DNA from 3 places in the Marinomonas foliarum genome. Region 2 is predicted to be linked to each of the others. Evidence: riboswitches for the same ligand, from Rfam matches in the RefSeq annotation. Region 2 holds a riboswitch; each other region holds the start of a gene.
The links. Region 2 has a riboswitch for thiamine pyrophosphate ahead of thiD (bifunctional hydroxymethylpyrimidine kinase/phosphomethylpyrimidine kinase). Riboswitches for the same ligand answer to the same signal wherever they lie in the genome.

Region 1 (10,571 bases), 500 kb from region 2:
AACAAATACCCAGCAATAAACTCAACAACGCAGCAGGCAGCGCAATTTTCATAGAAACAAGCACAGCACCCCACAAGGCAGTCGACTGTAATGTGCTTAAAAAGACAGGTGAAAAAACAGGGTCAAAAATAGCCACAAAAGGTGGGATAACCAACAAAAGAGCACAGAGCATAGCAAGACCATCTGCCAATTTAGCTAAGATAGAATCTTTGAGAACATAACTTTTAACAGCTAACAGGCTCGCATCTTGGCGATTCACCGGGGCGAGCCTATAAACTACAACCGCAAATAAGGTACATATAAATACCTGCAACAGCGCCAAGAAACTGGCCTTATTGAGATCAAAATCAAAACGTAGCGCCTGATATATGGCCACTTCTAAAGTACTGAATTTTGGCCCGCCCCCCAGGCTCAACACCACAGCAAAGCTAGAAAAACACAACATAAAAATCAGCACAAACGCGCCTGGCAAGGCTTTCTTCATATAATGCCACTCGATCAATCGAAAGGCTGCCCAGCGAGAGAATCCCAGCTGCGAAGCCTGACGCCACTGCCCTGCTGGGATCAAATCATATCCCTGCAATAAAAGACGCACCGCCAATGGCATATTAAAGAACACATGAGCCAATAAAATCCCAACCAAGCCATATAAAGGAACTTGCACACCAAACATTTGACTCAGCCAACCAGTACGGCCATAAACTACCACCACCCCTAAAACAGCCACAATGGTTGGTACCACCATAGAAATTGAGAATAGCTGAAGAAGTGCTGATCGCCCATAAAATGAACGATGAATAAGGCAGGAAGCCACAGGTATGGCGATAAGTAAGCTGATACCACTACTCAGCAGAGCTTGCCATAAAGAAAAGCGAACCACTCGCCAAAGATAGGGCTGCTGCAGATAGCCAAGCCATGACGGCAGATCACTATAACGTAAAAGAGCCGCCAGACTGGCAGCCCCTACCAACAAGAAAATACCAACACCCATTAACGCTGGCGCGAGTCTTTTCGCCGTTCGTAAAAAGAGCAACTTAGTTCCTTCTATCGCGTCGTCGCATCCAACCACTCATCTACCCAAGCCTTACGGTTTTGCGCAACCTCAGTTGCAGGCAAAACTAAATTCTTAGCTGGCTTTAAAGCACTATCAAATGCTGATGGTAGTTTTTCATCCAGCTTAACAACAGGCAACATCCAATTCCCTGTCGCAACAGTCGATTGAAAACCGGGTTGCAAAATAAACTGCATAAAATGCTTAGCCAAATCAGGGTGAGGCGCGTCTTTCATCATTGCGGCAACTTCAATTTGTGGATAAAGGCCTTCACTAGCGGCGGCAGCTTTATACTTATTCTCACCTTCTGCCACAATATGATACGCAGGCGAAGTCGTATAACTCAATACAACATCTGCCTCGCCTTTTAAGAACAATCCGTAAGCATCAGACCAACCTTTCGTCACAGTAACAGTATGACTTGCTAAGCGCTCCCAGGCATCAGCTGCATCATTGCCATAGACAGACTTCATCCACAACAATAAACCCAAACCAGGCGTGCTGGTTCGCGGATCCTGATAAATGACTCGAAGGTCTTGATTGTCTACTACGTCTTTCAAACTACTCGGTGGATTAGAAAGCGTTTCAGAATTGTAAACAAAAGCAAAATGCCCTTGGTCAAATGGCACGAACGTTTTATCAGACCAGCCACCAGTAATAGTAACAGCCGACGTATCAACAGCATGGTTAACCAATAAGCCTGTCTGTTTTGCAGCTTCCATTAGGTTTAAGTCTAGTCCCAAAAGCACATCAGCTTGAGACGATTTACCTTCTAGTTGCACACGAGACAAAATACCAACCGAAGAGTCCAACGCGACGAAATTCACTTCACATGCACACTCTTTTTCAAAGTTCGCTTTTATCTTAGGACCCGGCCCCCAATCAGATGCGAATGAGTCATAGGTATAAACATTTAGAGTATCTGCCGCCAATGATACTGGCGCAATAACCATACTAAGACTAATGGCAGTCGTAGAAAAAAGAGAGGATAAAGAAAATGGTTTCAAAGTGTCGCTCCTAAAAAATAAGTGAGCGGCGTACAGGGGAAATGGCAAGAGTGATATTTGAACTACTACACATGCTGGTAGCTCAACTTGCTATCTCGATTCCTACGCCAGCATGATCTGGATCAGGTTCGGTGGGTTAGCGGTAAAACCGCTTCTCAGCTTTAACATTTATTAAATGCTAAAACACCCCATGAGATAATGGTCGCTATTGTAAAGAGTCGCTTAGCGGAAGTCTATTTCGCTAAGCACTCTCGTCACAGCGCCTTGATTTTTTTCGGCGAAACGTAATGCAGACTGGCCTAGTCGGAATCGTTGGGACGATTGCCCCGCAAGATCAATGACAACTTTCTCTAATTGCGTCTCGTCTTGGCAACGAATCGCGCCATTCACCTGTAAAAGCTGCTCTGTAATATCTAGAAAATTAAACGTATAAGGGCCAACTATAATCGCTTTACCAAGTAGAGCAGGCTCAATCGGATTATGGCCGCCTCGTTTAATCAAACTACCACCAACAAAGGCTATATCAGAGGCCTGATAGTAATACATCAACTCCCCCATAGAGTCGCCTATCACTACATCAAACTTATCCCATTGATCCAACTCTGTTTGACTTCGAAGCGCAACGCGCTCAAAAGACTGCATAGCTGACGCCTTGACCGCCTCAAAGCGCTCCGGATGACGGGGAACCAGTATTAACAATGCATCTGGATATTTTTGCTGTAACGACTTATGAATTCGCAACAGCATTTCATCTTCACCCTGATGTGTGCTTCCTCCCACCCAAACAAAACGAGGGCCAAGCTGGCTGCGCCAATTAGCCTGAAATACCTCTGGGGGAACAGCGAGATCAAACTTGATACTTCCTATGACCAGCACTCTCTTTGCCCCCATCGCTTCAAAGCGCGTAGCATCCGCTTGCGCATGAGCCAAAAAGCAGTCAGGTAAAGCAAACAATGGACGTGAAATAGTTGAGAACTTTTGATAACGCTGAAAAGAACGGTCACTCAAGCGAGCATTTAGCACGTCTATCCGTAACCCCCGTTGTTTTGAAAGCTGCAGTAAATTTGGCCAGAGCTCAGTTTCAACAATCAAAAGGTGTTTACAGGAAAGTTTTTTGAGCGCTCTTTTTACGCTAGAGCGCCAATCCATCGGCAAGTAGCGGTGCTCAGCAAATGGAAAAGTTTTCGCCACTTGCTCTGCACCAGTGGGCGTCATCGTCGTGATTAATAATCGATGCGTAGGAAACTTCTCTTGCCACTGAGTCACTAATGGCCGTACAGCCAAAACTTCCCCTACAGAAGCACAGTGAACCCACAAATCGGCCTCAACAGGTGACCAGAAACCAAACGCCTCTTTCGCCCTATAATTCACATAGTCTTTTTTAAACCGCCGAATTTTTAACAAAACAAGCGGCGTAAACAGACCAATTAGAATACGGTAAAGCCACATAATTAGGCGGTCGTATCACTAAACTGCTGATTATGAAGTTGAGCATAAGCCCCATTCATCGCCAACAATTCACTATGTGAACCTTGCTCAATGATTTCCCCGTGATCTACAACAGCAATAATATCGGCGTTCTCAATAGTTGATAATCGATGGGCAATAGCTATAGTCGTACGGTTTTCCATCAAACCGTCTAACGCTGTCTGAATAGCACGCTCAGATTCAGTGTCTAATGCCGAAGTAGCTTCATCTAGTATTAAAATCGGCGCATTTTTCAGGATGGCTCGAGCAATGGCTATGCGCTGACGTTGACCACCAGAAAGCAACACACCATTTTCTCCGACCATGGTGTCTAAACCATTATCCAGCTCCTGAATAAACTCCCATGCATTAGCCGCTTTCGCCGCATCAACAACTGCATCATTGCTAGAATCACTCAGGTGACCATAAGCAATGTTTTCGCGAATCGTACCGTTAAACAGAACTACTTGCTGATTAACTAGAGCAATATTTGAACGCAATTCCGTCAGTTTATAATCATTGATAAAAACACCATCAATACTAATGCTGCCTTCATCAAAATCGTAAAAACGAGGAATCAAATTTGCCATGGTAGACTTACCACTACCAGATCGCCCCACCAACGCTAAAGTCTTACCTGCTGGTAATGATAGATTAATATTAATCAAAGCTTTTTTATCGGCATCAGGGTATTTGAACGACATAGAGCGCCATTCAATATTCCCTTTTAAGCGCTCTATTGACACCCCTCCCTTGTCGACCTCCTCTTCCATATCGAGGAAGTCAAAAATGCTGTAGGAGGCCGCGATGCCTTTTTGCAAAATACTATTCACATCCGTTAACTGACGAATAGGTTTACCTAACATGCCCGCAGCGGTCAGAAAAGCAATAAAGTCCCCTGGAGACATATGAGAACTGATAGAAGGACTCAAAGCGAGCCAAATCAAAGCAGCCATCATCAAAGCAAGAATAAACTGCACAATTGGAATATTCAGGGACTTAGTCATTTCCATTTTTAACTGCGAACGTCGATTCTCATGCGCAGCTTTATTAAATCGCTCAGTTTCGTAATGGCTACCGCCAAATATTTTGACAACCTCATGCCCTTTAATCGCTTCAGATGCAACATCTGTTACACCTCCCATAGCATTTTGAATACGGGTACTCAATTTACGAAAACGCTTAGAAGCGTAAGACACCACCAAGCCTATCAAAGGAATAACCACTAAAAACAGTAAAGAAAGACGCCAGTTCATGTAGACCATATAACTGAACAAACCAACAACAGTTAACCCTTCACGTAGAAGAACTCGTATTGCTTGAGTGATAGACCCAATTACCTGCTCTGTATCATATGTTAATTTAGCAAGTAGTCTTCCAGTAGGAATAGAGTGATAATAATTAGAAGGCAATAACACTAATTTGTTAAACATGCTGGTTCTCAAATCGAACACAACATTATTAGCCACTTTTGCCATAAAATAGTTACCTAAAAAAGTACCTACCCCTCTAGCAATGAATACACCCAGAATGGCCATAGGTATCAACAAGCGGCTTTCTGAAATACTACCCACTGAGACAATATCAACAATATGCTTTAACAAAGCGGCCAAAGCAGGCTCCATTGCTGCATAAATCACATAGCCGATGACACTTAACAGTAAATAGAACCAAGACGAACGCACATACCCCAACAAACGAAAATAAATTTTCATGCCAGATACGGCCGCCTTTTGAGGTAAAGCCTCAACATTATCTTTGTCTTGCATTTATAAGTTCGCTTTTTCTATGATTGAGGTAGTTGAATAACCATCAACAAAGGTTAACACCTTAACATCTCCACCATGAGCTAAGACATGATCAGCACCAACGATTGTTTCTATGGAATAATCCCCACCTTTAACCAAAACATCTGGAGTTAAGAATTCAATAATTTCTTTTGGTGTGTCTTCATCAAACCATGTCACCCAATCAATTGCCCCAACCCCTTCGAGTACAGACATACGATGAATCAGGTTATTTATCGGACGTTTTTCCCCCTTGAGACGCTTAACCGATGAGTCTGTGTTAACAGCAACAATCAAGCGATCCCCAAGAGCCTTAGCCTGTTTCATATAAGCAATATGACCCGGATGAAGAATATCGAAACATCCATTCGTAAAAACGATTTTTTCACCATTCATTTGCGCGAGTTTAATTTGTGCAAGGAGATCATCAGGGGAAAGCACGCCAAAGTTAGAACTATGTGAACGTTGAAACATAATGGCTTCAAGTCGTTCAGCACTAATAGAGGCTGTTCCAAGTTTACCGACAACATAGCCGGCAGCTTGATTCGCGTACTCAACCGCATCAATGAAACGCTTACTTGTCACATAAACAGCGGTCAATACGGCAATAACGGTATCACCTGCGCCAGTAACATCAAACACTTCTTTAGCCGCCGTAGCCAAAGAGAAAGGAGGTTTATCCTCACTCAATAAAATCAGGCCATCTTCTCCACGAGTGACTAATAAAGCCTTCCAGCCAAATTGCTCTCGAAGAGTGTTGGCTTTTTCTTCCAGCTCTTTCGTTGAATGACACTTGCCAACAATGGTCTCAAACTCAAGCAAGTTCGGCTTAACTAAAGTTGCCCCATGATAAATGGAGAAGTCATTACCTTTAGGATCAACAAAGCTGGGTACCCCTGCAGCATTTGATAGTTTAATTAATGCCTGAACGTCTGCTAGGCAGCCTTTAGCATAGTCAGAAAAAATAACGGCATCAGATTCGGGCAAACACTCTTCAACAGTTTTTTCTAAGGCATCATTTTGAGATTGACTATCTTTGCGTTCTTCAAAATCTAAGCGAATAAGCTGCTGATGACGGCTCATAACCCGTAGTTTAGTGATAGTGGGCAAGGTTTCTGAGCGCACAAATCGACAGGTCACACCCTCTTTTTCTAAGCAGCAAGACAATATATCAGCATTTTCATCATTACCAACCACACCAATTAGCGTTACAGAAACGCCTAATTTGGCTAAGCCCAATGCTACGTTTGCGGCACCACCAGGCCTATCTTCAATATTTGAAACTTTAACGACTTGTACAGGGGCTTCAGGAGAAATACGCGAGGTGCCGCCATGCCAATAGCGATCTAACATAACATCCCCAACAACAAGGATGTGTTTATCTTTAAAATTTAGATACGAAGAGTTCATAGCCACATAATAATCGATTTTTAGAGACACTCATCTTATCATACTACTCTGCCAAGTTGGACATACCTAAAACATACGAAATAAGGCTTTTACACAATGCTGAATTCCGCTCTACTATCTAGCCAATCGTTTTTATTTGATGAGCTTTTAAACAATTGGTCTCGTTATGGTATTAATAAGGAAGATGGCCATAGTTACGAAAGCATGAATCACGATTGGACAAATAACCCGCTTGGGCGTGTTCGTTTATTAACACAATGCCGTCAACTATATACTTTCAGCCATGCTTGTCAGATAAAGAACACGCCAGAGTGGCAAGAAAAACTAGCTCCTCTATTCGAATTCATCATCTCTAATTATTTCATCAATGACCGCTGGATTTTTTCTTTGAACGACGACTTGTCTGTAAAGGATAAGCATTCTGACGCCTATGCTCTAGCCTTTATTCTACTCTCTTTTAGTCACTACTATGCTGTCACTAGTGACGATCGTGCTCTTCAATTCATGAAGAAAACACATCGATTTTTATTAGAAAACATGCAAGCCGAATACGGTGGTTTTTTTGAGTCCTATCCTGTGGACAGCAAACAGGTACGACGTCAAAATCCTCATATGCATTTACTAGAGGGTTATGTAGCGGCTTTTAAAGCAACACATGATGAAGAATATAAAGAGGCCATCCAGTCTCTACTTTCATTATCGCTCAAGCACTTCTATCACAAAGAAACAAAGACTCTACGAGAATTTTTCAGTACAGATTGGAGCCTTGATCCTAAAACAGGCAATCAAGTAGAGCCTGGGCATCACTTCGAATGGGTATGGCTGCTCTTCCAAGCAAATAAAATACTGCCTAACTCGGAGTACACTGATTTAGCTCAACAACTATGGTTAACGGCAACCCGTTATGGTCTCGCAGAAAATGGTGGTATTTATAATCAAATAGATGGAAATACCCATCAACCTCTCGATAGAGAAAAGCGTATTTGGCCAATCACTGAATATTTAAAGGCCATCACTGTTATGCCCATTGGAAAAGAGGAAAAAATAGATCGCTTGGTTAAGGCTGTCAATTTCATGCAACAATACTATTTGCTCCCAAATGGACGCTGGAATGAATACCTTAACGAAGACAACTCAGCAAAAGACTTTCCACTCCCCGGAACCAGCAGTTATCATATTTTTCTCGGCCTGACAGAAGTGATAGCATGGGCAAAAGCGAACAACAGTTTTCATGGTTCTTTCTGAGTTTAGCTCACAACTCTAGAGGCAAACTTGGTTAAGTAAACCTTAGACATTAGGATAAATGCATTATGTATATAGTAACCGGCGGTGCCGGGTTTATCGGCAGTAATATCATCAAAGCCTTAAACAACAAGGGCATCACAGATATCCTTTTGGTTGATGATCTAACAGATGGAAAAAAGTGCCTAAATTTATCCGATCTTGATATTGCAGATTACATGGATATGTACGATTTTTTAGACGCTATTAAAAATGACACACTAGGCATTATTCCTACTGCAATTTTCCATGAAGGCGCTTGCTCAGCAACCACTGAATGGAACGGCAAATACGTCATGGACGTGAATTACCAATACTCAAAAGCAGTATTAGACTTTTGCTTAAAGAATGACGCGCCTTTCTCTTACGCTTCATCCGCATCGGTTTATGGTTCTGGCCCCGTTTTCCAAGAATCACGTAAAAACGAAAAACCACTGAATATGTACGCCTACTCCAAATTTCAATTTGACCAATATATTCGCGCTATCTTGCCGGACGCGAAAAGCCAAATTGTAGGCTTCCGCTATTTCAACGTGTATGGCCCTCGTGAACAGCATAAAGGCAGCATGGCGAGCGTGGCTTTTCACCTTCGAAACCAAGTACTAGCAGGAGAAAATCCAAAACTTTTTGGTGCCTATGATGGCTATGAAGCTGGCGGTCAAAGCCGTGACTTCATTTACGTTGAGGACCTAGTGAACACCAAGCTTTGGTTTCTAGAAAACCCAGAAAAAACAGGAATTTTCAACCTAGGTACAGGTAAAGCTGAGCCATTCCGTACAATTGCGGAAACAGTGATATCCCATTACGATAAGGGTGAAATTGAATACATCCCATTCCCCGAACATCTAAAGGGCGCTTATCAAAGCTTTACTGAAGCGGACATAACAAAACTTCGTAACGCTGGTTATGAGGGCCAATTCCGAGGATTAGCTCAAGGCGTTCAAGATTACTTAGGTTGGCTCGATACGAATGGCTAAATATTTAATTGTTGGCCCGTCTTGGGTTGGTGACATGGTAATGGCTCAAAGCCTCTTTATCACGCTAAAACAGCGTGATAAAGAGGCTGTTATTGATGTAATTGGTCCAAAATGGTCTTCCCCCATCTTAGCCAGAATGCCAGAAGTTCGTAATGCCATTACTCTACCCACAGGCCATGGAGAATGGGGAATAAACACAAGACGCAAACTCGGTTACTCCCTTCGTTCAGAGCACTATGATCGCGCTATTGTAATGCCTCGCTCTTGGAAATCGGCATTAGTCCCTTTCTTTGCCGATATTCCACTGCGTGTTGGTTTTACTGGCGAACAACGCTTTATATTACTCAATGAACGGCGCAAACTAGATAAGGGTATTCTGAACCAAACAGTAAAACGCTTCACATCTTTAGGACTACCTAACGAGCTTGCTTACCCACCAGCAAGCACGCCATCTCCACTGCTACATGTGGACCCAGAGAATCAGAAAAAGCTCTACCTGCAGCACAGTTTATCGAATAAGCCAGCAATTGCTCTAATGGCTGGCGCAGAGTTTGGCCCATCCAAGCAGTGGCCCATTGCTTATTTCCATAAATTAGCAAAAGCAGCCATTAAAGCTGGCTATCAAATCTGGGTTTTGGGTGGTCCAAAAGATCAAGTAGACGGAGATGAAATTGTTAATGGTCTTGGTGAATACGCCATCAATCTGTGCGGAAAAACCCAATTAGTCGACGCTATTGATTTACTCGCAATATCAGAAAAAGCCGTTAGCAATGATTCAGGATTGATGCATATAGCTGCCGCAGTTGGCACGGAAGTACATGGAATTTACGGATCAACTAGCGAATTATTCACCCCACCGCTTACTGACAACAAGACCATTCATAATTTACACTTAGAATGTTCACCTTGCTTCAAACGAACCTGCCCTTTGGAGCATACAAATTGTCAAAATAAGCTCACTCCAGACCTAGTTATAGAAAAGCTCCATCTAAAATAGGATACTAAAATACCACGAACATTTTCTCCAACAAATGCTTCAAGGTATATTGGAGCTTTATAGAGTCTTTTATAACCTGTGTAGGAGTCTCTATAAACTCTTTTATTGTTCTATGATTTTCTTCGCCGTAAATGTATATATTTTCAGGGCAATAACCATCCATAGAGACCACATGCGGATTGGTAGTAATCAACTTTTTATTTTGAAACAAGGCCTCAATGACACGTAGAGTAACGCCTCTCTGATTATTTTGAGCAACATCGATAAGAATATCACTACATTCAACTTGCTCAAGATACTCATCAAAACTCAAATAGGTATCTGTCGTAACACCTAAATCAGAAACAGAATAATCATTATTGTTTTTATCACGAACTACATGAATAACATTATCAATTGAAATCAAATTTAATGCTTTGCTAATATTTTTAACAACTTCAAGCCGCCCTTTATCCACACCAGAAAAAAACGCCCGATTATATAAAGATACATCTGACTTAATCAAAGAAGACGAATGAATTTGATCATGGTATGCAAAACCATACAGTTCCACATCATTTTTATCAAAAGTCCACACCTCAATTTCTTTGCGTT
Region 2 (10,571 bases):
TAAGCGATGCTTAAGCTGGTCTAGCTGAGTTTGCTGTTGCTCGATTCGCTCCTTTGGATGGCGAATACGCTTGATCATGAAGTCGAGCTGTTGTTGGCTTTGTTCGAGAATGCGTGACATGCGTCGAACCAGTTGCTTTTCTTGCTGCTCGATTTGTCTAATCAATTGATTGCGGTCAGGGCTTAAAAGCTCCGCAGCTGCGGTTGGGGTAGCGGCTCGAACATCGGCCACAAAATCCGCAATGGTGAAGTCAGTTTCATGACCAACAGCCGATACAATAGGAGTTTGGGCAGCAAAAATGGCGCGTGCTAAGGTTTCGTCGTTAAAACTCCATAAGTCTTCCAGTGAACCACCACCACGGCCGAGAATAATGGCGTCAAAGTGCCCACTGCTATCGGCGCGTTGCAATTGCCGCAAGATGTTTTTAGAAGCGTCTTGGCCTTGCACTAAGGAAGGCAGAATGGTGAGTTCTGTCAACGGAAAGCGTCGACGAAAGGCAATGATCATATCGCGAACCGCTGCGCCGACTGGCGAGGTGATGATGGCAACACGTTCTGGTTGGGTCGGCAGTGGTTTTTTATGCTCTGGTGCGAAAAGGCCTTCGGTTTGTAAGTTGTTTTTTAAGCGTTCAAACGCCTGTTGTAATGCACCTTCACCTGCCGACTCCATGCTTTCGACACTGAGTTGGCAGTCGCCTCTTGGACCATAGAAAGTGACGCGAGCACGCAAGCGAACCATGTCACCATCTTTAGGTTTGAATCGTACTGCTGCGTTTTTACCTTTGAACATGGCGCAGCGGATTTGTGCACGGTCATCTTTGAGTGAAAAGTACCAATGTCCAGAGCCTGGCTTGGCGAGGTTGGATATCTCACCTTCGACTAAAATCCACGGCAAACTGGCTTCAAGTAGTTGTTGTATCTGTCTATTTAGCTGCGATACGGTAAAAGCCGTTTCTTGTGACGCAGAAGTTGTAAAATTTTTCATCAATCTCTCGTGGTTTTGATTTACCGAATGCAACTAAAGGAGTAGAATTACTTGCCATCTTAACACCCTTGTTGGCATTGGAAACTCCCCATTATGTTACGAATCGTGCAAGAAGCTTTAACGTTTGACGACGTACTGCTTATCCCCGGCTATTCCGAAGTTCTTCCTAAGGATGTTAGCCTCAAAACGAAAATCACTAAAGACATTGAGCTAAATATTCCGCTTACGTCTTCAGCGATGGATACCGTTACTGAACATCGCATGGCGATTGCTCTGGCTCAAGAAGGTGGCATTGGCATTGTGCACAAAAACTTGACCATTGAAGAGCAAGCTCGCGAAGTTCGCCGAGTGAAAAAGTTCGAAAGTGGTATCGTTCGTGATCTTGTTACTATCAACCCAGAAGCCAGCGTTCAAGAGCTAATGGATTTGACGGCTGCGAACAGCATCTCAAGTGTTCCAGTTGTTCAGGGTTCCGACCTAGTTGGTATCGTGACAAGCCGTGATGTGCGCTTTGTTAAAGACTTTGATAAAAGAGTCTCTGACATCATGACACCAAAAGATCGCCTAGTGACGGCGCTTGAAGGTGCTTCATCTGGTTCTATCCGCAAGTTACTTCATGAAAACCGCATTGAGAAAGTGTTGATCGTGAATGAGCAATTTGAATTACGCGGCATGGTTACAGTAACCGACTTTAATAAAGCCACGACTTTCCCGCATGCTTGTAAAGACGAACAAGGTCGTTTGCGTGTTGGTGCTGCTGTTGGTACTGGCGCAGATACTGGTGAACGAGTGAAAGCTTTGTCTGATGCAGGCGTTGATATCATTGTTGTTGATACGGCGCATGGCCATTCTAAAGGCGTTATTGATCGCGTTCGTTGGGTAAAAGAAAACTTCCCACATATTCAAGTGATTGGTGGAAACATTGCGACAGCAGAAGCCGCAATTGCTCTAGCTGATGCAGGTGCTGATGGTGTGAAAGTGGGCATTGGCCCAGGTTCTATTTGTACTACTCGTATCGTTGCTGGTGTGGGTGTTCCTCAAATCAGTGCCGTAGCGAATGTGGCTGAAGCTATGAATCCTCGTGGTATTCCGGTTATCGCTGACGGCGGCGTACGTTTTTCTGGTGATATCAGTAAAGCAATTGCGGCAGGCGCTAGCGTTATCATGGTTGGTGGACTATTGGCGGGTACTGATGAAGCGCCAGGTGAAGTGGTTCTGTTCCAAGGGCGTTCATACAAAGCGTACCGTGGTATGGGCTCGTTAGGTGCGATGTCTCAGTCTCAAGGCTCAAGTGATCGCTACTTCCAAGATTCCAGCAGTGTTGAGAAGTTAGTACCGGAAGGTATTGAAGGTCGTGTAGCATCAAAAGGCCCAATGGCAGCGGTTATTCATCAGTTGATGGGCGGTGTGCGTTCTTCTATGGGCTACACTGGATCGGCTGATATTGAAACAATGCGTACCAAGACTCAGTTCTCTAAAATTACGGGTGCTGGTATGCGTGAGAGTCATGTTCATGATGTGACGATTACAAAAGAAGCACCAAATTATCACGTGGGCTAATTGCTCTATAATTTGGTGATGAGATGGGGCGTTTAAAACGCCCCATCTTTATTTATTGCTCTTACTATTTATTGATTACTTCTACGAAAAGACTGAATTCTTTGAGTAGAGTGAAAGGAATGGCTAATAATGTCGCAAGATATCCACGCTCATAAAATTCTTATTCTTGATTTCGGTTCTCAGTACACGCAACTGATTGCACGTCGTGTTCGTGAAATCGGTGTTTACTGTGAAGTTCGCGCTTTTGATATGGAAGATCAAGAAGTCATCGACTTTGATCCAAAAGGTATCATCCTTGCTGGTGGTCCTGAATCCGTTCCAGAGCCTGGTTCTCCTCGCGCTCCAGAAGCAGTATTTACATTGGGTGTGCCGGTATTTGGTATTTGTTACGGCATGCAAACCATGGCAGAGCAATTGGGCGGTAAAGTTCAAGGTTCTGAAATTCGTGAGTTTGGTTACGCGCAAATTCGTAAGCACGAAGGTCCTGCACTGTTTGATGAAATTCAAGATCACATTGCAAACAACGGTGTTGCCTTGCTTGATGTTTGGATGAGCCATGGCGATAAAGTGATTGAAATGCCTGAAGACTTCACTTTGATGGCATCCACGGATAGCTGCCCAATCGCAGCGATGGCGAACGAAGCTAAGAAATTCTACGGTGTACAGTTCCACCCAGAAGTAACGCATACGTTACAAGGTGGTCGCATTCTATCTCGTTTCATCGTAGATATTTGTGGTTGCGACACGTTATGGACGCCTGCCAACATCGCACAAGATGCAATTGAACGCATGCAAGAGCAAGTGGGTGACAGCAAAGTATTGTTGGCCTTGTCTGGTGGTGTGGATTCTTCAGTGGTAGCGGCATTGCTGCATAAAGCGATTGGCGACCAATTGACGTGTGTCTTTGTCGACAATGGCTTGCTTCGTCTAAATGAAGGCGATCAAGTAATGAAAATGTTTGCTGACAACATGGGCGTTAAAGTCATCCGTGTTGATGCGGAAGACTTGTTCCTTGGCAAGCTTGCTGGTGAAGCGGATCCTGAGAAAAAACGTAAGATCATTGGTAATACCTTTATCGAGATCTTCGACGAAGAATCATCTAAATTGGATGGCATCGACTTCCTGGCGCAAGGCACGATTTACCCTGACGTAATCGAATCCGCAGCGGGTAAAACTGGTGGCGCGCATGTGATTAAGTCCCACCACAACGTAGGTGGCTTGCCAGAAGATATGAAAATGGCCTTGGTTGAACCACTTCGTGAGTTGTTCAAAGATGAAGTGCGTAAACTGGGTCTTGAACTAGGCCTGCCATACGACATGGTTTACCGTCATCCTTTCCCAGGACCAGGTCTTGGTGTGCGTATCCTAGGTGAAGTTAAAAAAGAGTACGCCGACATCCTTCGTCGTGCTGATGCTATCTTCATCGAAGAGCTGCGTAACGCGGGCTGGTACGAAAAAACAAGCCAAGCCTTCACTGTCTTCCTTCCAGTTAAATCTGTAGGTGTGGTTGGTGATGGTCGTCGCTACGAATACGTTGTAGCGCTACGTGCCGTTGAAACCATCGACTTCATGACGGCTCGTTGGGCGCACCTTCCATACGAGTTACTGGAAAAAGTGTCTGGTCGAATCATCAATGAGATCGAACATATCTCCCGCGTGACTTATGACGTATCGTCTAAGCCACCTGCTACTATCGAGTGGGAATAATTCAGCTAGGTACGCCTTAACTGAATAAAAATAGAAACACTCTAAAGCCCGCAAGCCCGCTTTCCAGCGGGCTTTTTATTATCTAATGTAATGGCCACATCATTTGGTACTGTCTAGCGGCTTCAAATATGCTGTTTTGCGGCGTCACATGTATCGCGAACGTCTTGCCGTTTTTTCGCCAGCTGACTCTCGAAGCCTTGCGCCAGGTCTTCTATCTTTACCTTAGAGAACAGCGCCAGAAAGCAAGCATACGCAGGCTGCGAGGCATGGAGTGAGATCCTTCATATTAGCTACGAGCACCCTATCACCGCTTAAGTAACATACCAATTTATTTTTGAAACATTTAAAGTTACATGTATTGAAGTGTATCACTCTTTCAAGTAACATTTGATATTACATTATGACTTTTAAGGGACCATTTGTTGTGAACTACGATGCCATCATTATTGGGACGAGCTTTGTAGGTCTTTCGGCTTCCAGCCTCTCGTAGTCGGTATGCAATGTCTTCGCATCGGTCACTGATTTTTGATCCCAAATTTATCGAAACTATCTGAAGGAGAGAGCAGAATGCAGGCTGAATCTATTTGGAACGACCTTTATGCTAAGGGCTCGCAGACCTCGTCAGGCATGCCCGGTCTGGCACTGTCTCAGTTCACGGGACCGCTTCGTCCCGGCAGGGCGCTGGAGCTTGGATGCGCCAGGGGCGACGATGCTATCTGGCTGGCTCGGAAGGGTTGGCACGTGACGGCGGTCGATGTCTCGTCGGTCGCGCTTGGAATCGCCTCCCGCAACGCCGAAGCGGCTGGCCTCATGGAGCACATTCGGTTCGAGGAGCATAATCTCGCCCTATCTTTTCCGGAGGGGAGCTTCGATCTGGTCACCGCCAGCTTCCTACATTCGCCTCAGGAATGGCCGCGAGGCGATGTTTTGGGGCGAGCTGCTAGGGCCGTGGCTCCCGGGGGGCATATTCTGATAGTAGAGCACGCTTCGCGTGCGCCTTGGTCTTGGTCCCCCGAGAATACCCGTTTTCCCTCGGCACACGAAACGTTCACGACGATGCAGCTCGCCCCCGAGGAATGGGCGTACCATTGCCTCTGTTCCATTGCCCGAACTGCTACAGGGCCGGAAGGACAAACCGCAACTGTTACTGACAACGTTCTCTTCCTGCAACGACTGAGCTAAGCAAACCGGAGATCCTTGAAATGACAGATACATCGACCTCGGATCGGAACCGCGCCACGGCCTTATGTATCATGATCTTTGGCCTCGGCGTCTACTTCGTGCCCGCATCCAGCTCGGCACTGAACGGTGTGAGAGAAGAATCCGGTGTGGTATCGGCTTTCGTCAACGTAACACAGCAGGTTGGCGGCTCTATAGGACCGGCGCTGCTCAACTCAGTCTTCCTAATGGCCACGACAGCAACCGCAGATACTAGCCTGAAATCTATAGAAGGCTATCGCGCTGCGTTCGGGGTCTCGGCAGGCCTCTTTCTCATCGCTCTCGCCATCACTCTGGTTCTGCCGCGGCGCGCTTCCAAGCGAACAGCTGACTAACATACTAAATAGAAGGACACTTTCATGACCATTGATACCAAATCACACTCTAACCTGTTCGCCCCGCTCAGCTTGCCGCGCGGCCCGAAGATAAAGAACCGTTTTGTTCTCGCCCCGTTGACCAATACCCAAAGCCGCGAGGACGGAACGCTGTCCGACGATGAATACCGCTGGCTCACGATGCGCGCAGAGGGTGGTTTCGGCCTAGTGACAACCTGTGCCAGCCACGTTTCGTCCGCGGGCAAGGCTTTCTTGGGTCAGCTGGGCTGTTTCGATGACCGCCATCTGCCCGGCCTTGAACGCCTTGCTGCGGGGTTGCGAGCACAGGGTGCGGTTTCGTCTTTGCAGCTCCAGCACGGAGGCATCCGCTCACTTTCAGACGGAAGTGAGCTAGCTGGCCCCTCTGCCCATTCCGAAACCGGTGCAAGGGCGCTGAGCGAGGCCGAAATTGAAAACATTATCGCAGAGTTCGTCGCCGCCGCTCGACGCGCCGAGCGGGCCGGGTTTGATGGCGTACAAATCCACGGCGGGCACGGTTACCTCATTGCTCAGTTCCTGTCGCCCGAGTTGAACCGACGTAGCGACCGTTGGGGCGGCTCCCCCGAGAACCGAGCCCGCTTCCTCTTCGAGATTCTGCATCGCATTCGCGCTGCCTGCCGACCAGATTTCCAGATAGGCATCCGCATATCGACCGAGCGCTTCGGGCTGGTCCTATCTGAAATGGTCGACCTCGCGTCTCGGCTCTTCGCGGACGGAGGTATGGACTACCTCGACCTGTCTTTGTGGGATATCACTAAGGAGCCTGAAGAAAAAGCATATAAGGGCAGAACCCTTATGTCGCTGTTTGCTGATCTGCCTAGAGGTGACTGTGCGCTCGGGGTTGCCGGTGGAATCATGACTGCAGCGCGCGGAGAATGGGCTCTTTCCGAGGGTGCAGATTACGTGGCAATTGGCAAGGCGGGTATACTTGTCCATGACCTTCCCGAATGCATAAGGAAAGAGGCTCGCTATACCTCACCCGCATTGCCGGTTTCGCCAGAGTACTTACGACAGGAAGGGCTCAGTACAGCATTCATCGACTACCTACGTGGGCAGCGGAGTTTCGTCGAGGACTGAATGCAGCCGTAATCGCAGCTGTCTTTTGGTCATAAGTTTGCGTGCCGACATCCTTCGTCGTGCGGGCGTTATCTTCATCGAAGAGCTGCGTAACGCGGGCTGGTACGAGAAAACAAGCCAAGCCTTCGCGGTATTTCTTCCAGTTAAATCTGTTGGCGTAGTAGGCGACGGCCGCCGTTACGAATACGTGGTAGCACTTCGTGCTGTTGAAACCATCGACTTCATGACAGCTCGTTGGGCGCACCTACCATACGAACTGCTAGAGAAAGTGTCTGGTCGTATCATCAACGAAATCGAACACATCTCCCGCGTGACTTACGACGTATTGTCTAAGCCACCTGCTACGATAGAGTGGGAATGATCCTTACTCATCAATAGTCTAATCAAACGGCTCTCTTTATTACCAAGAGGGCCGTTTTTGTATGTGTTGGCTGTTTAAAAAAGAATACCTTTCACCTGAATGTCCTGTTATCCTTTCTGTGAAATAGTCGGGGGGCCAATGCATTGGCTGAGATCGAAAGAGACCCGCAGAACCTGATTCAGTTAGCACTGGCGTAGGGAACTATTTGCACTTTGCCTTTAGCCGAGCAATTACGGCTATTTTATACGAGTCCGATCTTTGATCCCTCCAGAATGGCCAAAGTCAGTTCCTATACGTCTTTAATAGGAACGATAATGGCACCCTCTACACAGCAACACCTTAAACAGCAAAAAACGAATCAAACCACGTCAAAAAATATTCCTATTGTGCTTACCATTGCAGGGTCAGACAGTGGTGGCGGTGCGGGTATTCAAGCGGATATTAAGGCTATGTCTGCTACGGGTAGCTTTGCCTGTTCGGTTATTACCGCCATAACCTCGCAAAATACACTAGGTGTTTCCGCCATTTTTCCTATCCCGCTGGATCATGTCGCGAGTCAATTAGATGCTGTTTTTACTGATCTCAATGTTGCCGCCGTGAAAATAGGCATGCTGGCTGATGTCAGTATCATCAAGGTCGTGGCCGCTAAGCTGCGCCAATATCAGCCGCAACATGTCGTGATTGATCCGGTGATGGTGGCGACTAGCGGTGATTTATTGCTTAAGCATTCGGCGATCTCCGCGTTAAAAGAGACGTTGCTTCCCCTTGCTGACATTGTTACACCGAACTTGCCAGAAGCCGCAGCGTTAACCAATCGCGCCGTACCTCAATCCGAAGTCGAAATGAATGACATGATGGCGGACTTGCGTGCATTGGGGGCAAAAGCAGTCTTGCTGAAAGGAGGTCATTTAGAAACGGACGAAAACAGTAACGACCTTTTGATCACACAAGATGGCTTTGAATTATTAAGTGCTAAGCGCCTGTTCACAAAAAATACCCATGGAACAGGTTGCACGCTTTCTTCTGCGATTGCTTCTTACCTTGCTCAGGGCAATAGCCTGCAGCAATCCGTACAGTTAGGTAAACAGTATATTACCGGCGCGATTGCCCACGCGGATGAGTTAGATATTGGTCAAGGCCATGGCCCAGTTCATCACTTCTTTGCAGGCCATCAAGATGTGCGCTAAAGCCATCATCGGCATAAAGATTCGTCATGGGGGCCTGCAATACAGAGGTAGCTCGGCATCGACTTTAGCCGGTGTGAACATGACTATTCCTGCGAAGCAGTGGACGGTGCTGCTGGGGCGAAGTGGCAGCGGTAAAACGACGCTGTTGCGTTATCTTGCTGGGTTGCTAGACGATCAAGTGGAATGGCAAGGTGAGATTGAGGTTAGTGGCAATGATGTATCTGCTGAGAACATAGTATTACATGACCATATTGCGTATATGGCACAGCAAGATTTGCTCCTTCCTTGGTTAAATGTGCTGGATAACGTGTGTTTAAGCTCACGCTTTGCCAATGTCGCTCCTAACAAAGAGCAGGATAAGCAGCGTGCGCTGAGTTTGCTTGAGCAAGTCGGCCTTGCAGATAATGCCTATATGACTCCCGCCCAGCTGTCTGGAGGAATGCGTCAACGCGTGGCGCTTGCTCGTACTTTAATGCAAGACAAACCACTGGTGTTGATGGACGAGCCTTTCTCAGCCCTTGATGCGGTTACTCGGCACAAGTTACAGACCTTGTCCGTCTCCTTGTTAAAAGACAAAACGGTTGTGTTGATCACTCATGATCCGCAAGAGGCTGTGCGTTTGGCTGATCAATTGTATGTTCTGCAAGGTGCGCCCGCCCAAGCCCAGCAGTTGGATGTTCCTGAGTCGTCGCCCCCTCGAAAACTCGATGCTGAATGCGCTGCTTTGCAACAAGCTATTCTGGATCAGTTGGAGAAAGATTATGAGTGATATGGCTCAGTACCATTCAGTGTCGACACGCCTTAGTAAGAAAGAGCGTATTACTTATTCAGTGCTGCGGTTAATGATTAGCGCGGCGGTGATCCTTGGTCTTTGGCAGCTTGTGGTGGTGGCTTTTCAAATGCCAAGTTTTATTTTGCCATCGCCTATGGCGGTGCTAGATCGTTTAGGAACCCGCTACGATGTGCTGCTCAAACATACTTGGGTCACCGCGCAAGAGATTTTGCTCGGTCTCGGTTTAGGGTTAACCATGGGGTTAATGTTTGCCTTGATGATGTTGATGTTTCAGCCGCTTAAGCGTTGGCTACTTCCCATATTGATTGCCAGTCAAGCCATTCCTGTATTTGCCATCGCGCCAGTGATGATGCTCTGGTTAGGCTATGGCATCGCCTCAAAAGTGGTCATAGCGGCCATTATTATCTTCTTTCCGGTGACTACCTGTTGTTATGACGGCTTGCGTAACACACCTATCGGCTATTTAGATCTTGCGAAAACCATGGGTGCCTCGAAATGGCAATTGTTGCGACACATTCAATTTCCTGCAGCCTTGCCTACGCTGGCCTCAGGCATTCGTGTTGCCGTTGTTATTGCGCCGATCGGCGCGGTGGTTGGCGAATGGGTAGGGTCAAGTGAAGGATTGGGCTATCTGATGCTGCAAGCGAATGCGCGGATGATTATTGATGAGATGTTTGCCGCTTTATTTATTCTCGCGGTGCTCTCGATCACTCTGTACTTCACCACCGACATAGTATTGAAAAAAGCCATCCCTTGGGAAAATAAATAGAATCATTAAAGGAAAAAATCGATGAATAAAAATACATTGCTGAGTGCTATCGCTCTGTTCGCGGTGCTAGTTTCGAACAACGTTATGGCAGCAGAAAAGAACCTAACATTAATGCTCGATTGGTTTGTTAATCCAGGACATGGTCCGATCATTATCGCTAAAGAGCGCGGCTACTTTGAGCAGGCTGGTCTGCAGGTGAAAATCGAAGAGCCTGCTGACCCAAGTACGCCAGCTAAATTAGTTGCTGCTGGTAAAGTGGATTTGGCCGTGTCATACCAACCAAATTTAACAATGGATGTGTCTGCTGGTTTACCTTTGATCCGTGCTTCAACATTGGTCGCGACACCGTTGAATACTTTGTTGGTGCTTGATAATGGTAAGAACGACTCCCTTGCTGATCTAAAAGGTAAGAAAATCGGCATCTCTATTTCGGGTAACGAAGAAGCCACCCTTAGCACCATGCTTGGGCAAGAAGGCGTTAAATTTTCTGATGTAAACATTATTAATGTGGGTTGGGCGCTCTCGTCCTCACTTGCCTCAG
Region 3 (10,571 bases), 1.8 Mb from region 2:
GCCATGACTATAGCGACTACTGCCCTTTTTGCAAAAGGTACAACGACGATTCGCAACATTTACAATTGGCGTGTAAAAGAAACAGACCGTTTGTACGCCATGGCAACGGAGTTGAAAAAGCTCGGTGCTGATGTAATTGAAGGCGAAGACTTCATTACCGTCACGCCCATTGAGAAACTACAACATGCCGCCATCGATACTTATAACGATCATCGCATCGCTATGTGTTTCTCGCTGGTTGCTTTTTCAGATACACCTGTAACTATCAACGATCCGGGCTGCACATCAAAAACCTTCCCAACCTATTTTGAACTGTTCAACACCGTTGCGAGCTAAGTTTTAAAAAGGCACAAGCCTTATTAAAATCCACTTGTTTGAACAAAAATAGTAAAAGCCAAATCCCTATCAAGGATTTGGCTTTTTTTGGTCAAAAAAAAGCCCCTGCATTTCACTGCTGGGGCAAGGCTCTCAATACAAAGGGAAATGTATTAATGAAATATTACGATTGTGGCTGTACTGGAGTTTCCAGCTTTTCAATTTGCTGAGGCGTCAACAACTCATAAAGGCCTGCACGGTTCTTTGCATAAGCCACGGTCAGATCTTCTGTTAGCTCACCACTTTTTTCTGCAAGATCATCCACCTTATCCATGTAGCCTTTAGAGCCTGGTGATAAACTACTTATCTCCATTTGAGTCGTTTGTAACTGCTCTTGAATTTTACGAATTGCCTTACCGTCTTTTTCAAAAAGGTCAGACACTTTGGTTTGAGTTTTTTCATCCAAACCTAGCTGCTGCGCGATGCGACTTGCCAGTTGTTCATGGCTTGGTGCAGTATTGATTGGAGCGCTTTGCACCGCTTCACCTTTAGACATATCGCCCTGAGGCGTTTTAGTTTCTGCAAATGCACTGACGGCTACGCCAGTAATAATCGCGGCACTTAAACCAATCGCACCCATCATTCCTGCTTTTTTACGATTAAACATAGTTAGCTCCTTACGCTCTGTTTCCTGTTTGAATGAAATCCATTATGTCGATTTATCTGTCAAACAGTGCCAAAGAGAGTGAATCGAGATGCACAACTTGTCATGAGAACGTAAAGGAAAGTGCGCATTCACCGTTTTTTCCTAATAAGCGAGCAAACCTGAACATATTCTTAGAAGTGCGAATGATTGGCTTTACGATCATCCACATTTAAATGTAAGAAAGCGCTGGATCCCAATCTTTCCAGACCACTTCGCGCCCCTGTTGACGAATCATCTCCATGATTTCTGCAACTGGCCTTTCGTCACTGATCTCAAATTGCTCTAAGGCTTCCAGAGAATCATCCGCGTATCCACCCGGTTGGGTTTTCGACTCCGCACTCATGGTGGTAAAGCCCATACGCATCGCATGATGGCGGAATTCAGGGGACTCACGAGTAGACAAGCTCATTTCCAAATCTCGATCAAACAAGCGCCACGCAGCAATAAGCTGAACTAATTGACGATCTGAAATGACTGATTTGGGAACGATCCCACCCTCACAAGGACGAATACGCGGGAACGCCACACTAAATCGGCTGCGCCAGTAACGCTTTTGCAAATGCCGAAGATGATGCGCCATCATCACGGAGTCCGTACGCCAATCCTCCAAGCCAAGTAACACACCCAAGCCAATTTTATGGATACTTGCTTGCCCGATTCGATCCGGCGCGTCTAGTCGATAGTTGAAGTTGGATTTGTTGCCGCGTAAATGATGCTCAAGATAGGTTTTTCGTCGATAAGTTTCTTGATAAACCAGCACACCATCTAAGCCAATACCTTGTAGCTGTTTGTATTCGTTTGCATCTAATGGCTGAACTTCCATGGAGAGCTGACTAAAATGCGGCTTGATAAGCGGAATCATGCGCTCAAAGTAAGGCATAGAGACTTTATTGGTTTCTCCTGTCACCAGGAGAATATGGTCAAAGCCTTTGCCTTTAATCGCTTCGATTTCCTTTCCTAGCTGGGTTTCATTTAAAGTGAGACGCTTAATCGCGTTGCTCATAGAAAAACCACAATAGGTACATTCGTTCGCGCAGGTGTTAGACAAATACAAAGGCGCAAACAAACTCACCGTTTTACCAAAGCGTTGCAAAGTAAGCTGCTCGCTTTTCGCCACCATTTCCAGCAAATACGGCTCTGCGGCAGGAGAAATCAAGGCTGCAAAATCATCCACATCCAACTTGCTTTTGCTCAAGGCTCGCAACACATCTTGCTCAGTTTTTTCTTGATGCGACCGTGTCACTTCCTGCCAATCGGCATTTTCAACAAACTCGCTGAATTGACCTTTCGTAGCAGGACTTTGTTCTAGCATGCGAATTTTTTGACTGGCTCCTTCTATCATGACAGAGCCCCAATGAAGTCCGTCAAAGGGCTGGTGGCATTCGCTTGCAAGCGTTTTTCCCCCAAACCCGATTCATAAGCCATACGCCCTGCCTCCACAGCAAGTTTAAAGGCCTTGCCCATTTGAGCCGGTTGCTTAGCGACGGCCATGGCCGTATTTACCAATACCGCATCCGCACCAATCTCCATCGCTAAAGCAGCATCAGATGGCGCACCAATCCCTGCATCCACAATCACAGGCACCCTACTTTGCTCAATAATAATTTCCAGAAAAGGACGACTCGCCAACCCCATATTCGAGCCAATAGGCGACCCCAGCGGCATAACACATTGACAGCCCACTTCTTCCAATCGCTTACAAAGCACGGGGTCGGCATGAACATAAGGCATCACCACAAAGCCTTTTTTGATCAACTCTTCAGCGGCCAATAGGGTTTCCATACCATCTGGCATCAAATAACGCGGATCAGGATGAATCTCCAACTTCACCCAATTGGTTTCTAATGCCTCACGAGCAAGTTCAGCGGCAAATACCGCTTCTTTCGCGGTGCGCGCACCAGACGTATTAGGCAATAATTTCATCCCCTGTTGCAGCAAAGGCTGAAGAATGTTGTCCGTCTGATTTTTTAAATCCATACGACGTAACGATAACGTGACTAACTCACTCTCACTAGCGTTTAAAGAATCCATCATGGCATCGGCACTGGCGTACTTGCCAGTTCCGGTAAAAAGCCGAGAATGAAATTCGTGTCCAGCAATAAATAAAGACGACATATTAGCCTCCTGCAATCGATTCAAAAATAAATACCTGACTCTGCTCATTCAGCTCCGTACTAGACCACAAGCTTTTTGGCACCACTTGCTGGTTAATCGCAATGGCAATACCCTGCTCGCTTTTGCCTAATTGAGTAAGCAAATCTTGGAGCGTCTCTCCAACAAACTCATGAGACGCATCGTTCAACATAATCTTCATTGCTCGCCTCCTTTATTTCTTTGAGTGTTCGAGTGCTGTTCAAACGACCTAATGAGTAATTGTGTCGCTGCTTCTGGATCAATCGCTTTAGTGATGGCTGTCACCAAGGCAACACTATCGACGCCCGTATGCGTAACGCTCGGCAATCGTTCGGCATTGATACCACCAATGGCCACAGTCGGAAACGCGCCTTTTAATAAAGTTGCGTAATGGACCAGTCGACTTAAGCCTTGTGGCTGAGATGGCATATCTTTGGTTTGTGTTGGAAAAATATGACCCAAAGCAATGTAGCTTGGTTGGATAGATTGAGCTCGAGCAATTTCATAGTAGCCATGGGTACTGATGCCGAGTCGCAGCCCTGCAGCTTGGATTTTCGCTAAATCCGCCACCTCCAAATCTTCCTGACCGAGATGAATGCCATAAGCGCCAAAAGCGATGGCCTGCTGCCAATAGTCATTAATAAAGACTTGCGCGTCGTACTCTTTACCCAAGGCAATCGCCTGTTGGATTTTACTTTCTAGATCTGCGTCGTCAGGGTCTTTGATGCGCAACTGAGCGATTTTCACGCCTTGCTTTAACACTCGTTCCAACCAATCCACAGAATCAACAACGGGATACAAGCCCATTTTTTTGAGGTCCATCTTGGCAAAAGGCCGTTTTGTTGGCGCCTTTGTGCTCATGTTTGGTGAAACAATCGCTGGAAGGTTTTCAATCTGAAGAGGCCAACCAGGTCGACCCAATGAACCAATTCCTTTGCCTATTTCCACGCCTGTTTTCAAGGCACCAGTGATATAAGCTTGCGCCATAGTCATCGCATCCAAAAGATCGTAGCCATGAGCAATAAAGCTCGCTAATGCTGTCGACAAGGCGTTGCCTGTGCCACGGGTGTTTTGTACAACCAGTCTTTCGCATGCGAAACCAATGATAGAATCCCGGTTCACTAGCCAGCCTGTTGCCTTCTCTGAATCTAATTGACCTGATTTCAGCAACCAAGCACACTTGGACGACGATAAATACGCAGCCAACTGACCTTGTATATCAACCACTGACTGTTGAGCTGATAAACCTGTCAGCCGTTCAAACTCCATCAAATTGGGTGTAATGACATCCACATAAGGCAGCACTGATTCCAATAAAGACGCTGCGACTGAGTCTTGCAGCAATCGATCTCCCAACTCGCTGCTCGCCGCCATAACGGGATCAAAGACAACCAACACAGCAGGAAAGTCTGCTTTAACACGCTTCAACCAAATCGAACAGGCTTTTACTATCTCAACGGATGGTAGCAAGCTCACTTTAATAGCATCTGGCGGTACGTCGTCGAGCAAGGTTTGCCACTGCTCATCGAACATGGACAAAGAAACAGGCTCGACGATGCGCACTTCTTTGGAGTTTTGCGCTGTGATGCAAGTGACGATGGTTTGCACGTGGCAACCTAAATCTTGCCCTGTGTGTAAATCCACTTGAAGTCCAGTGTGGGCGGACGAGTCCGACTCGCCCACGCACCAGACCACAGGAGGTTTTATAGACATATATCCTCCTTTCGCTTACAGCGATTCTTCTTTTGATTTATTTGACGTTAATTTATCTGTGGTTAACTTATCTGTGGCTAAGTAGACATCACTGCCTAGTTCACGAAAATGCTCAGACATTTGCTGCATACCGGCGTTCGCTTCTAAAGCACTCACATCGATTGCCTGTGTGCCTTCTAACTCTTTTGCACTCTCTAGCCCTTTTGCATAGTCGCGAACTTCTTGGGTGATTTTCATCGAACAGAATTTTGGCCCGCACATGGAACAGAAATGCGCAACTTTACCAGAGGCCTGCGGCAATGTTTCATCGTGATAAGAACGGGCGGTTTCAGGGTCTAACGACAGGTTGAACTGATCTTCCCAACGAAACTCAAACCGTGCTTTCGATAAGGCGTTGTCTCGAATTTGCGCCCCAGGATGACCCTTGGCCAAATCCGCTGCATGAGCGGCGATTTTATAGGTAATTAAGCCTTGCTTAACGTCTTCTTTGTTTGGCAACCCAAGATGCTCTTTTGGCGTCACGTAGCACAACATGGCACAGCCATACCAACCGATTTGCGCTGCCCCAATACCAGACGTGATGTGATCGTAACCCGGAGCAATGTCTTGTGTTAATGGCCCTAACGTGTAAAAGGGTGCTTCGTGACAATGCTTCAGCTGCTCGGTCATATTCTCTTCGATAAGCTGCATTGGCACGTGCCCCGGCCCTTCGATCATCACTTGCACATCGTACTCCCAAGCGATTTTTGTCAACTCGCCCAAGGTGCGAAGTTCCGACATTTGTGCTTCGTCATTGGCATCCATGATAGACCCCGGACGCAAGCCATCACCAAGCGACAAGGCCACATCGTATTGCGCGCACAACTCACAAATCTCGCGGAAGCGCTCGTACAAGAAGCTTTCTGTATGGTGCGCCAAACACCATTTCGCCATGATAGAACCACCGCGAGACACGATGCCCGTCAGGCGTTTAGCCGTCATGGGCACATAGCTCAGCAAAACGCCGGCGTGAATGGTAAAGTAATCCACACCCTGCTCCGCTTGCTCGATCAAAGTATCCCGAAAAACATCCCAGTTCAGATTTTCGGCCACACCATCGACTTTTTCCAAAGCTTGATAAATAGGTACAGTACCGATTGGCACTGGCGAGTTACGCAAGATCCATTCGCGGGTTTCGTGAATGTTTTTACCTGTCGATAAATCCATTACTGTATCTGCACCCCAACGGGTCGACCACACTAGTTTTTCTACTTCTTCTTCAATGGAAGATGTCACGGCAGAGTTACCAATATTGGCATTCACCTTCACTAAGAAGTTACGACCAATGATCATGGGCTCGGATTCAGGGTGATTGATGTTGTTAGGGATAATGGCGCGACCTCTTGCCACTTCATCACGAACAAACTCTGGCGTAATGCGTGTTTGCAGGTTCGCCCCAAAGCTTTGACCTGGGTGCTGCTTCAACAACAATTCGCTTTTGATCGCATCGATATTTTGATTTTCACGTAAAGCGATGTATTCCATTTCTGGCGTAACAACACCTTGACGAGCGTAATGCATTTGCGTCACACACTTGCCTTGGCGCGCTTTGCGTACTTTAGGTAACTCTTTAAAACGCAATTCATCCAGAGCCGAGTTTTCTAAACGTGATTGCGCAAATTCTGACGACACACTGGGCAACACCTCGGAGTCATTACGCTTGTCGATCCAAGAAGCACGCATTGGCGCCAAACCACGATACACATCGATATTTTCGTGCGGATCTGCATATGGACCAGAACAATCGTAAACATAGATGGCTTCATTGGGTTCGAAAGTCAGGTTATCTGGATCAGAACCAATCGGTGTATCGGTTAAGTTGATCTTACGCATAGGAACGCGAATCGAATCGTCTGATCCGCTCAAATATATGCGCTCAGACGCTGGAAAAGGCTTGGCTTGTAATGATTCGATAAAAGACTTGGCGGCTTGGCGCGTTTCTTCTCGAGTCTGTTTTTTAGACTGTTTGCTTGGTTTTTTTTGAGGTTCATTAGTAGTCGACATAGCACTTCCCTTATTTAAAAAATGGAGAATTGCTTGTCTGGGGTGCTGTTTTACAGGCAAACGCACTACTGGCGTTAATTTGCAAAACATGAACCCTGAATTTTATTAGGAAAGGATGCTGTAGACATATGACCGCATCGATTCCATAAAAATCAGGAGTTCATTCGATGCAGAAAAGAAAAATAGAGACTTTCTTGTTTCCTACGCGGGTATTAGCCCGATCAGGTTCTGCGGATCCCGCATTTAATTATGCGATCTCAGCCAAATGGCACTCCGACAAGTAGGGCTGAGTATACCCAGTCTTATCGGAATGTAAACACCCACATTTTCAGCAAGTGTTTGAGGAACCAATCAACGAAAAACTACTCGGCTTGCATTTCCAGCGCCATTTTATAGAGGTAATTTTTCTTCTCACCCGTTAATTTAGCCGCCATGGCTGCCGCTTGCTTAACCGGTAAATCTTCTAACAAAATCGTCAGAATACGCTTCGCTTCTAATTCGGCTTCATTACCGCTTTCTTGCGTAAAACTCAGCATAACGACAAACTCACCACGCATTTGGTTGGCATCTGCATCGAACTTGGCAAGTATTTCTGAGGCCGTTCCGGATAAAAACGTTTCAAACGTTTTCGTTACTTCCCGCGCTAAAACCAGCTGAGCATCCTCACCATAGACTTTTTGTACATCCGCAATGGAGTCATAAACTCGGTGGGTAGACTCATAAAAAACCACGGTGCCAGTTTGCTTCTTCCAAGATTCAAACAAGTCACAACGACCTTTGGATTTAGCTGGTACAAAACCCGCAAAAAAGAACTGATCAGTAGGCAAACCAGAAGCACACAATGCTGAAATCAACGCACAAGCACCAGGGATCGGCACAACTTTATGACCTTGCTCTCGCAATGCATGCACCACGTGATAGCCAGGATCTGAAATAAGTGGCGTACCCGCATCAGAGACTAAAGCGACACTTTTGCCTTCCTCTAATAAGCTGGCAACGTAGTTAGCTTTATCTTTTTCATTATGGTCGTGAATTGAAAATAGCTTCGCTTCAATCGCAAAATGATTGAGTAAGCGGCGAGTGTGTCGAGTGTCTTCTGCCGCGATATAGTCTACATTGCGTAAAGTTTGCTCTGCTCTCTTACTGAAATCATCTAGATTGCCAATTGGAGTGGCAACTATGTACAGCGACCCTCTCGCATCATCAGAACTATGTGGTACCATGTTGCCTCTTTTATTTGTCATTTTATAAGCTTATGAGCCTAATTAATTACCGCATCATATCATTAACTCTTTGCAGTGTGCTGCTAAGCGCCTGTAATTCCATGAATTTAAACATGGAACAACAAACTGCAGCTCAGAAAGCAAACGCAGGGCAAGAGAACAGCTTGCCAGCAAGCATATACCATCCAAGAAAAACGTCTGATGTTTCAGAGTCACTGGCTAAAAGCTTCTCCTCTGCAAGAATGTTTTACGAACAAGGTGAATACCAGCAGGCGTTAGATCTACTTGAAAACGACGTACTGACCACGACCTCATCGCTTCGCTTTGCTGGATATTTATTAGCAGCACAAGCCGCCTCTCAACTAGATAACTCAACGGCTGCCATGAATTATTTAGTCCAAGCAGATGCCTTGGCCGCTGCTCGTCACCCTGACAATCAAAACACGCTAAAAGAAACCAAAGCCAGTATCTTAGAATACTTCGGTAACTGGTTAGATGTGGTCAATCTGCGTATGGACTTGACTTTCAACCTGCCACTGAATGAAGGCGAAGACAATCAAGCTAAATTATGGTTAGCAATTCAAAACCTGACCAAGAATGAAGTTGACGAACTGTACCAGCAGAAAACGCCTCTTTTGAATGGATGGCTAACCATCAGTGGAATTTTACGCAATCAGTCACTTTCAATCGAACAACAGCTAAAAGTATTCGACAACTGGAAAGCAGAAAATCCAAACCACCCAGCTGCACTATCACCACCACAAGACTTTCTGATAATGGCATCTGTTGGCCAAATGACGCCTGAAAAAATTGTGTTATTACTCCCTATGAGCGGACCATTAGAGCGTGCTTCCCAAGCCATTGTGGATGGCTTTTTTGCCAGCTATTACAATCAAAAAGAAGCAAAGCCAAAAGTTGTCATTATCAATGTAGAGGACTACTCCAATATATCTGATGCTTTGGATGCCGCAAACGAGATACAGCCAGATGTTATCATCGGCCCTCTTCAAAAAAATAATGTGGCGCAGATTAGTCGCTTAAATTTGCCTATCCCCGTGATTGCACTCAATCAGCTAGATGTTAATCAGCACCCTAAGAACTTGTTCCACTTCTCTCTCAGCCCTGAAGATGAAATTCACGAAATCATCGCCTTTGCCAAAAAAGAAAGCGCTAATAAAGCTGCTATTTTAAGCATTCAAGACACATGGGCACTAAAGCAAGGGGATGATTTTCGAGCCGCTGCAGAAAAAGAAAATGTGGACCTAATTTCAAACCAAACCTACGCTAACACGCCGAAAGGCAGACAAGAGGCAATACAAAAATTACTCTTGATCGATGAGAGTTTTGCCCGCCGAAGACTGATTGAGAGGTGGACTGGAACCAATGTAGATAGTATCGCAAGGTCTCGAGAAGATCTTGATTACGTTTACTATGTAGGCAAGTTAAATGATGCTAAGCAAATTAGGCCTTTATTAGATTTCTACTTTGCCGAAAAAATCCCTATGTTGGCCAGCAGTACTCTTAATGATAGCGCTCCTGAAAAATCAACCAAGCCTGAAGACATTGAGCGCATACTCTTTACAGAACTCCCTGCACTCACCCCTAAAAATACGGCATTGAGTGCATTACCGAAAAATCAAAGTTCAAACATTTTACGACGCCTACAAGCATTGGGAGCAGATTCGTACCTATTAGCCAACAAGTACAAGCTGTTCGCCTTACTCCCAAGCACCAAAGTTTCTGCAAATACTGGCATTATAACGATCGATGAAAATGGTATTTTTCATAAAAGACCTGAAATCATGACCTACCGAAAAGGAAATTTGGTATATGCAAACAGTCAGCAGTTTTTTGAACAGAAGGAAAGCCTCGAAAAATAATGGCAAAAAAGCAGAGCAACTTGCTGAGGCCTTTTTAAAAAAAGAAGGGCTTCGCTTTGTTGAAAGAAATTTTTTCTGCCGTATGGGTGAAATAGATTTAATATTTTTAGACAATGAAACTTATATCTTCATAGAAGTGCGCTATAGGGCAAAGCTATTACACGGTAGCGCAGCCGAGAGCTTAAGCGCTTCTAAATTACAAAAAGTCCGCAACAGCGCGGCACTATGGTTACAAAAAAACCGTAAAGAACATCACGCAAGTCGTTTTGATGCAATCTTATTTGACGCAGAAATAGACCGACAACACTTAACTTGGCTGAAAGCAGTATTTTAATAACTATGGATTTTCAAGAAGCAATCTATACACAATTTGCCCAGAGTTTTGAAGCACAACAACAGGCGCTGGAAAGTTTACCCCCTTACATTGAACACGCTGCTAAAGTCATTTTTTCAAGCATTGCCTCCGGCGGTAAAGTGATTTGTGTTGGTAATGGTACGGGATCCCACCTATCGCAATACTTCAGCACCCTGATGCTAGATCGAATGGATAGAGAACGC

Region 1: linked by a shared signal. The riboswitch ahead of thiB (thiamine ABC transporter substrate binding subunit) and the one ahead of thiD (bifunctional hydroxymethylpyrimidine kinase/phosphomethylpyrimidine kinase) in region 2 are both predicted to bind thiamine pyrophosphate.
Region 3: linked by a shared signal. The riboswitch ahead of thiC (phosphomethylpyrimidine synthase ThiC) and the one ahead of thiD (bifunctional hydroxymethylpyrimidine kinase/phosphomethylpyrimidine kinase) in region 2 are both predicted to bind thiamine pyrophosphate.

Annotation. Positions count from the first base shown of each region.
Region 1 covers NZ_CP070273.1:3,026,781-3,037,351, reverse strand. The annotation lists gene thiP (thiamine/thiamine pyrophosphate ABC transporter permease) at 1-1,033, opposite strand, end outside; gene thiB (thiamine ABC transporter substrate binding subunit) at 1,045-2,058, opposite strand; TPP riboswitch at 2,140-2,259, opposite strand; gene JSY38_RS14075 (3-deoxy-D-manno-octulosonic acid transferase) at 2,281-3,507, opposite strand; gene msbA (lipid A export permease/ATP-binding protein MsbA) at 3,510-5,294, opposite strand; gene hldE (bifunctional D-glycero-beta-D-manno-heptose-7-phosphate kinase/D-glycero-beta-D-manno-heptose 1-phosphate adenylyltransferase HldE) at 5,295-6,722, opposite strand; gene JSY38_RS14060 (AGE family epimerase/isomerase) at 6,819-7,967, shown strand; gene rfaD (ADP-glyceromanno-heptose 6-epimerase) at 8,033-8,980, shown strand; gene waaF (lipopolysaccharide heptosyltransferase II) at 8,973-9,977, shown strand; gene JSY38_RS14045 (WaaS/CpsH family glycosyltransferase) at 9,982-10,571, opposite strand, start outside.
Region 2 covers NZ_CP070273.1:2,528,005-2,538,575, forward strand. The annotation lists gene xseA (exodeoxyribonuclease VII large subunit) at 1-984, opposite strand, end outside; gene guaB (IMP dehydrogenase) at 1,078-2,544, shown strand; gene guaA (glutamine-hydrolyzing GMP synthase) at 2,674-4,251, shown strand; gene JSY38_RS18655 (class I SAM-dependent methyltransferase) at 4,879-5,433, shown strand; gene JSY38_RS11710 (MFS transporter) at 5,454-5,804, shown strand; gene JSY38_RS11715 (NADH:flavin oxidoreductase) at 5,829-6,920, shown strand; partial or broken gene JSY38_RS11720 (GMP synthase (glutamine-hydrolyzing)) at 6,964-7,281, shown strand; TPP riboswitch at 7,400-7,498, shown strand; gene thiD (bifunctional hydroxymethylpyrimidine kinase/phosphomethylpyrimidine kinase) at 7,596-8,468, shown strand; gene JSY38_RS11730 (ABC transporter ATP-binding protein) at 8,422-9,237, shown strand; gene JSY38_RS11735 (ABC transporter permease) at 9,230-10,030, shown strand; gene JSY38_RS11740 (ABC transporter substrate-binding protein) at 10,052-10,571, shown strand, end outside.
Region 3 covers NZ_CP070273.1:288,691-299,261, forward strand. The annotation lists gene aroA (3-phosphoshikimate 1-carboxyvinyltransferase) at 1-336, shown strand, start outside; gene JSY38_RS01395 (Spy/CpxP family protein refolding chaperone) at 500-982, opposite strand; gene thiH (2-iminoacetate synthase ThiH) at 1,191-2,363, opposite strand; gene JSY38_RS01405 (thiazole synthase) at 2,360-3,136, opposite strand; gene thiS (sulfur carrier protein ThiS) at 3,138-3,335, opposite strand; gene thiE (thiamine phosphate synthase) at 3,332-4,867, opposite strand; gene thiC (phosphomethylpyrimidine synthase ThiC) at 4,883-6,910, opposite strand; TPP riboswitch at 7,092-7,196, opposite strand; gene rsmI (16S rRNA (cytidine(1402)-2'-O)-methyltransferase) at 7,273-8,133, opposite strand; gene JSY38_RS01430 (penicillin-binding protein activator) at 8,247-10,013, shown strand; gene JSY38_RS01435 (YraN family protein) at 9,964-10,347, shown strand; gene JSY38_RS01440 (SIS domain-containing protein) at 10,353-10,571, shown strand, end outside.